2 regions of the Lysinibacillus sp. NPDC058147 genome follow, and region 1 is predicted to be linked to the other one. Evidence: riboswitches for the same ligand, from Rfam matches in the RefSeq annotation. Region 1 holds a riboswitch; the other holds the start of a gene.
What was found. A riboswitch is a leader RNA that binds a small molecule or an ion and turns the genes downstream of it on or off. The one in region 1 is predicted to bind preQ1.
Positions count from the first base shown of each region.

Region 2: it holds a riboswitch for preQ1, as region 1 does, so the genes downstream of both, ACFVT8_RS22155 (QueT transporter family protein) here and queC (7-cyano-7-deazaguanine synthase QueC) in region 1, are expected to answer to the same signal.

Region 1 is NZ_JBHVUJ010000002.1:366,902-370,326, reverse strand. Features, by position in the region: gene ACFVT8_RS07190 (leucine-rich repeat domain-containing protein) at 1-915, shown strand, start outside; PreQ1 riboswitch class I at 1,101-1,147, shown strand; gene queC (7-cyano-7-deazaguanine synthase QueC) at 1,422-2,081, shown strand; gene queD (6-carboxytetrahydropterin synthase QueD) at 2,085-2,558, shown strand; gene queE (7-carboxy-7-deazaguanine synthase QueE) at 2,551-3,279, shown strand.
Region 2 is NZ_JBHVUJ010000011.1:89,993-93,417, reverse strand. Features, by position in the region: gene ACFVT8_RS22165 (hypothetical protein) at 497-754, shown strand; gene ACFVT8_RS22160 (DUF1259 domain-containing protein) at 824-1,222, shown strand; PreQ1 riboswitch class I at 1,480-1,524, shown strand; gene ACFVT8_RS22155 (QueT transporter family protein) at 1,531-2,013, shown strand; T-box leader at 2,106-2,306, shown strand; gene trpB (tryptophan synthase subunit beta) at 2,367-3,425, shown strand, end outside.

The sequences.
Region 1 (3,425 bases):
AATCAATTACAAGAAATGAAGCTTACATCGGTAAAAAATTTAAAAACGCTTGATTTTATACAAAACATGCCCAACCTGCAATCGCTTGATCTTGAAAATATGGATATTACGAATATAGAACGCCTTAGAGATAAGTCTTCTTTGACCAAGCTGCGTTTAGCTTCTCTTTATAAATTAGAATTGCTTGATATTGTGAACAGCCTGACTTCATTGACTGATATATCGATAACTGGTTATAGTGGAAAAGTATCATCAATTGTCGCACCCCATTTAAAAAAAGCGGAAATAGTAAGTTCTTTCATACCTAAGTTAGAGGCACCTGCTTTAAAAGATTTGACTGTGGATATAAGTGGGGGACAGTCGAATTTGAATGGAGCTGAATTACTGAAATACCCACAGCTAGAACAACTTACAGCGGTTGAGTCTGGTGATTTTACGGGTATTCGTTCTTTAAATCGTCTGCCAAATCTACAAACAATAAATTTAAATGAAACATCTTTTTATGAAGAGACGAGTGAATTATTCAATTTACAGCATGTAAAAACGTTAAATTGTAATGAGTGTAGGTTTCAAATTAATAGTCAAAATTCGTTTAACAACAATATACTGGAACATTTAACTTTGAATGATGTATCCTATCGAATAGGTAATGGTGACTGGATACATGAAGTTGATAAGGTTATGCCTTACTTTGCGGGCTTTTCAGCTCTACGTTCATTCACTATACAAGATAGTTCACTACAATCGTTAAGTTTTATGGAAAATTGGCAACAAATTGAGGTGCTTCATTTGGAGAATAATGCTATTTCAAATATAGAGCCTTTAGTGAATTTGCCCAATTTGAAAAAGCTCTATATTTTAGGGAATCAAGTGCAAAATAAATCTGTTCTAGACAATGGAATTGTAATTTATTGAGGTAATGTTCTCAAAATATTAATGAATCTAATCTCAGCAAAGTGTTTAGTATATTGTTAAAATATAGGGCAATATAACAGTATTTTTTCCAGAGAAGCATTTATGGGAAGATCTAATAAAAAAATATATTTGACGTTTTATACAATTTTTTGTATTATATTGAAGAAAAGAATGCCCGGACAAGAACGGGAGAGGTTCATAGCTAATACCCTCTATAAAAAACTATGGAAACATGACAATATGCCATGTCCATATAGGACGTGGCTTTTTTTTATGTTTTTACTTATGTTTTAATAGAATGATTGGTGATGCCTCTCTTGAAATGTGTTGGGAAACATTTTTCAAGGAGGTTTTTTTATGTCTGAACGAAGCTGTAGAGAAGGATAGAAGTATTAAAGGGTTGAACTTATTGGGTAACCAAGGAACACAATATACGTTAAAAATCTAAGAAGATAGCAGCACTTTTCTGAGAATGCTGTTCTATCGATAAAAGGGAGTTTTTATAGATGAAGCAGGGAAAGGCAATTGTTGTATTTAGTGGAGGTCAGGACAGTACAACCTGTTTGTTCTGGGCAAAAGATCGTTTTGAAGAGGTAGAGGCAGTAACTTTTGATTATGGTCAAAGGCATCGTCTTGAAATTGAATGTGCGAAAGAGATAGCAGGTGAGCTCGGTGTTAAGCATCACATTCTTGATATGTCACTCTTGAATCAGCTTGCTCCGAATGCATTGACACGACAAGACATTAAGGTAGAAGACGGAGAAAATGGTGAGCTTCCATCGACTTTTGTACCTGGACGAAATCTTCTCTTTCTTTCATTTGCGGGCATTTTAGTGAGCCAAGTAGGAGCTAAGCACATTGTAACTGGTGTTTGTGAAACGGATTTTAGTGGATATCCAGATTGCCGAGATGTTTTTATTAAATCCTTGAATGTTACGTTAAATTTATCGATGGATGATTCCTTTGTGATTGAAACACCGTTAATGTGGTTGAATAAGGCACAAACATGGGAGCTTGCTGATCAGTTTGGGGCACTTGAATTTATTCGGGAAAGAACGTTGACTTGTTACAACGGTGTAATAGCAGATGGCTGTGGTGAATGCCCAGCATGTAAACTGCGAAAAAAAGGGCTTGATAAGTATTTGAGTTACAGGAAGGAGTCTTAAGGCATGTCAGATTTTAAAATCGTCGATAAGCTTCAAAAGATAGATAAAGATATTCAAAGAAATCAATTGAACTATCATGCAAAGCGTGTTCTTGTAAGTAAAGAATTTACCTTCGATGCTGCTCATCATTTACATAATTACGAGGGGAAATGCAAAAACCTGCACGGTCATACGTATCGAGTAGTATTAGGACTAAGTGGATACACAGATGAACGCGGTTTGATGATTGATTTTGGCGATATAAAAGCAATATGGAAACAAAAAATAGAGATTCATTTGGATCACCGTTATTTAAATGAAACGCTCCCACCCATGAATACGACGGCAGAGAATATTGTTGTTTGGATTTACGAAAAGTTGGCTGAGGCCTTGCTTGATGAACAAGGATATAACGGGGCGCGTGTAGAGTTTATCAGGCTGTATGAAACTCCGACAAGCTATGCAGAAGCGAGACGGGAGTGGATGGAAATTGAGTAAGATACCTGTTATCGAGATTTTTGGACCGACGATTCAAGGTGAGGGAATGGTAGTTGGTCAGAAGACAATGTTTGTGAGAACTGCCGGCTGTGATTATTCCTGTTCGTGGTGTGATTCATCGTTTACGTGGGATGGTAGCGGAAAGCATCTTATTGTCCAAATGACAGCGGAAGAGATTTGGTCTGAGTTGAAACGTATTGGAGGTAGTGGCTTTTCCTTTGTCACGATTTCAGGTGGCAATCCTGCACTCTATCAAAATTTGGAAGAGCTTATTGTGATTTTAAAAGAAAACGGCATAAAGGTCGCGGTAGAAACACAGGGAAGTAGGTGGCAAAAATGGATGTATGAGATTGATGAACTGACAATCTCACCAAAGCCGCCTAGTTCTGGAATGACTACTGACTATTCGGTGCTCTCTGATATTTTCGAAAAACTTAAAAATCAAAACAATAGTAACCATATATCCCTTAAAATAGTCGTTTTTAATCAAGAAGATTACGATTATGCTAAACAAATTCACCATCGATATCCAATGATTCCTTTTTATCTCCAAGTCGGTAATGATGATCTCACAACGACTGATAATTCACGCTTAATTAACCGTTTATTAGATAAATATCATGCGCTGATTGATAGAGTGATTAAGGATGAGGAATTCAGAGATATCAAAGTTCTGCCACAGTTGCATGCCCTTGTTTGGGGGAATAAAAGAGGTGTTTAGTTAGTGTTCCGTTTCTAGAAATTGTATGGTTTAATCATTATTCATTACGCTTCCATCAGATACGTGCTGTAATACCTCCAATTCGAAAGGGAAAAGATTATAACTTTGGACTTTGTGTGAAAGTATAGGCTAATTTGGCCTATACT
Region 2 (3,425 bases), on a different contig from region 1:
TTATCGTTATTATCGGGGTTCGTCAACAACATTATGAATGTTCTGACTCTTTAAGTTAGCTAAATATTTTATCTTTTCATTCAATTTGTCGCTTTAAACCGCTAAACTACGCTGTTTGTATAAATTGATTTCTTTTTCTAACATAGCAGAAATTTTTTTGACAATTTTGCGAAGTTATTTTTCTGTCATTTTATTTTTTAATAATTTATGTAAAACTCCAAAACCCTACATTCCCCCATAAGAACTGTCAGCCTTCATAACAGTATTTGCTTTTACTTCTTTCACGATATCTAATAACCAACTACTTTGAGGTATCGGGATATCTGGGAAGCATACGTACGTTGGAGCAGCACCTTGAATGGCTGAATAAAGACAACCTGCGAGTACTTTAAAATCATCAGCTCATTTTATTCCCTTTATGTTTTCAGTCTCCTTTTTTACATTTAATGCATATGATGCAAATGAGACAGTGCTGTTCCCAAAAAGGAGGAATACCATGAATAATAATGAAAGGGATTTAAATCATCAACCTTCTTATTCAAAAGAGAACCAAAATGCAAAAACAGGAGATATTGACACAATCATTTCTAATCTTTGTGACAGTCTATTCGAATTCGCTCTAGATTTTGCCTTAAACGCCTTAGAATATACAAAAGACTTAGATGAAGAACTAGAATATACGGATGAATTTAAAAAGCAACTGGACGATTTAATTTTAGAAATAGAAGAAATTAGAAATGTTTTAGATGAGTAGTTTCAAATTAGAAACCCTTACTACTTTCGCACCAAGATATCTCAAATATTAAGAAGTAGAGGTGTCTAAATGCAAAATCCCCAAGATATGTGTACAAAATTTGCTCAGATTGCAAACGGAAAAGCTTCTGTCGAACATGGCGTATGCTCAGTAAAACTTAATCGAAATCTTAATGTTATGATTCAAGGTCGCCCAAGTCGTAGTGCACTTCATGCTGGGATAACATTCGAATCACTCGATATGTATGGAAATGCACTTAACTTAGGTGAAGTGGTAGTACTTCAAGAAGAATTAACTCCATTTGTTAAGGTACTTGCAGAAAATAATTTGATTATAAGTGCCGTTCATAATCACTGGATCTTTTCAGACCCAGCTATTTTATACGTTCACTTTCAATCAATAGAACCCCCATTATTCTTTGCCCAAAAATTTGCTCAAGCTTTTAGTGTTTTAAAAAACTACCGATAACTACACTTGTTAAAAGAACTGCTTAGAAACAGTTCTTTTTTGATATGGCTGGGCTCTCCTTAAGTTTTCATTCCATATGTAAAGAAGCAAGTGTACAAGCTCCCCTTCTTATGGATTCCAAATTCGAATACTGATTACGCACACATTAATGAGCAACGAACAAGAGCTAAATATTACCGTTAGCGCTATGAATTTCTGCGCTTTTTTTACTCATCGCTATTTACAAATAAGCATGAACATTGATATGATTGCACTTGCTCTACGTGGTTCGTAACCATCCCACGCAAAAAAACTAAGGAGAAATGAATATGAAAGTAAAATTTTTAGCAATGAGTGGCATTATTGCAGCGTTCTACATTGCTGTTACATTATTAGTCGGATCATTTGGCTTTACAGAGGTGCAGTTCCGTCTATCCGAAATGTTTAACCATTTAGTTGCCTTTAACCCCCGTTTTGCCGTTGGGATTATTATTGGTGTATTTATCTCCAACATATTTTCACCACTCGGTATCTACGATTTAATTTTTGGTGTTGGCCATTCGATGATTACCCTTGGGTTGCTCATTCTTATTTGTAAATTTGTTAAAAATATTTGGGCACGCTTAGTCATCAATACATTTTTATTTACATGCACCATGTTTATCATTGCATTTGAATTGAACCTAGCATTAGAATTACCATTCTTCTGGACATGGTTAACTGTTGCTGTAGGTGAATTTGTTGTCTTAGCAGTCGGTGCACCAATTATGTATATATTGAATAAACGCTTAAACTTCAAAAATTTAATTTAAACACAGACGAGTCTTATCAGATTCGTCTTTTTTATTTTCTTGGTACCAGCACACATTGACACTATTCTGAAAATACTTTACAATTCATTTCAATAAACGCTAGGAAAAAGAATAGTAGCAAGCTGTAGTACTTAAAGAGAGCTGATGGTTGGTGCAAATCAGTAGTACATACTTGTGAATGGACTTTGGAGCAGCCTCATCAAATGTGAGGACGAATTTACTCCCCGTTACCGGAGTACGAAAGAGCGCAATGTTTGCGAATGAAGGTGGCACCACGGTTACTCGTCCTTTTTACAGAAGGATTGTAGTGACTTTTTTTTATGGAAAAATTAGATAAGAGGAGTCGAGAGAAGATGAGTATAGTAGTAGAGAAAAAAGGATATTTTGGTGAATTTGGCGGTAGCTTTGTTCCTGATGAGCTTCAAAATGTATTAAATATTTTAGATGAAAACTTCCAAAAATATAAAGACGATGAAGACTTTAATAAAGAGCTAGATTATTATTTCCATGAATATGTTGGACGCAAATCTCCACTTTATTTTGCTGAAAATTTAACAAAACAATTAGGTGGCGCAAAAATTTATTTAAAGCGTGAAGATCTTAACCATACAGGTTCTCATAAAATTAATAACGTTCTAGGTCAGATTTTATTGGCCAAGCGCATGGGTGCTAATCGTGTGATCGCCGAAACAGGTGCAGGTCAGCATGGTGTAGCAACAGCAACTGCTTGTGCAATGTTCGGGATGGATTGCACAATTTATATGGGTTTAGAGGATACAAAGCGTCAAGCATTAAACGTCTTCCGTATGGAGCTTCTTGGTGCAAAGGTAGTAGCTGTTGATAAAGGTCAGGGGCGACTAAAGGATGCAGTGGATGAAGCATTTGCTGATTTAGTTGAAAGCTATGAGACGACTTTCTATTTACTAGGTTCTGCAGTGGGGCCTCACCCATTCCCTTCAATGGTCAAACATTTCCAATCAGTCATTAGCCGTGAAAGTCGCGAACAAATTTTAGAAAAAGAAGGTAAGCTACCAGCAGCAGTACTCGCTTGTGTCGGTGGCGGTAGTAATGCGATCGGTGCGTTTGCAGAGTATATTGCAGATGACAATGTTCGCCTCATCGGTATCGAACCCGATAAGGCTGCAACGTTAAATGAAGGAACACCAGGTGAATTACATGGCTTCAAATGCTTAGTACTGCAAGATGCAGAGGGCAATCCACTACCAACATATTCGATTGCCGCTGGACTAGATTATCCTGGAGCCGGTCCAGAGCATAGCTATTTAAAAACAATCGGTCGTGGAGAATATGTAACGGTGACGAATGAAGAGGTGCTTGAAGCATTCCAAGTGCTGTCAAAGGTTGAAGGAATTATACCTGCACTTGAAAGCTCCCATGCAGTTGCTCATGCA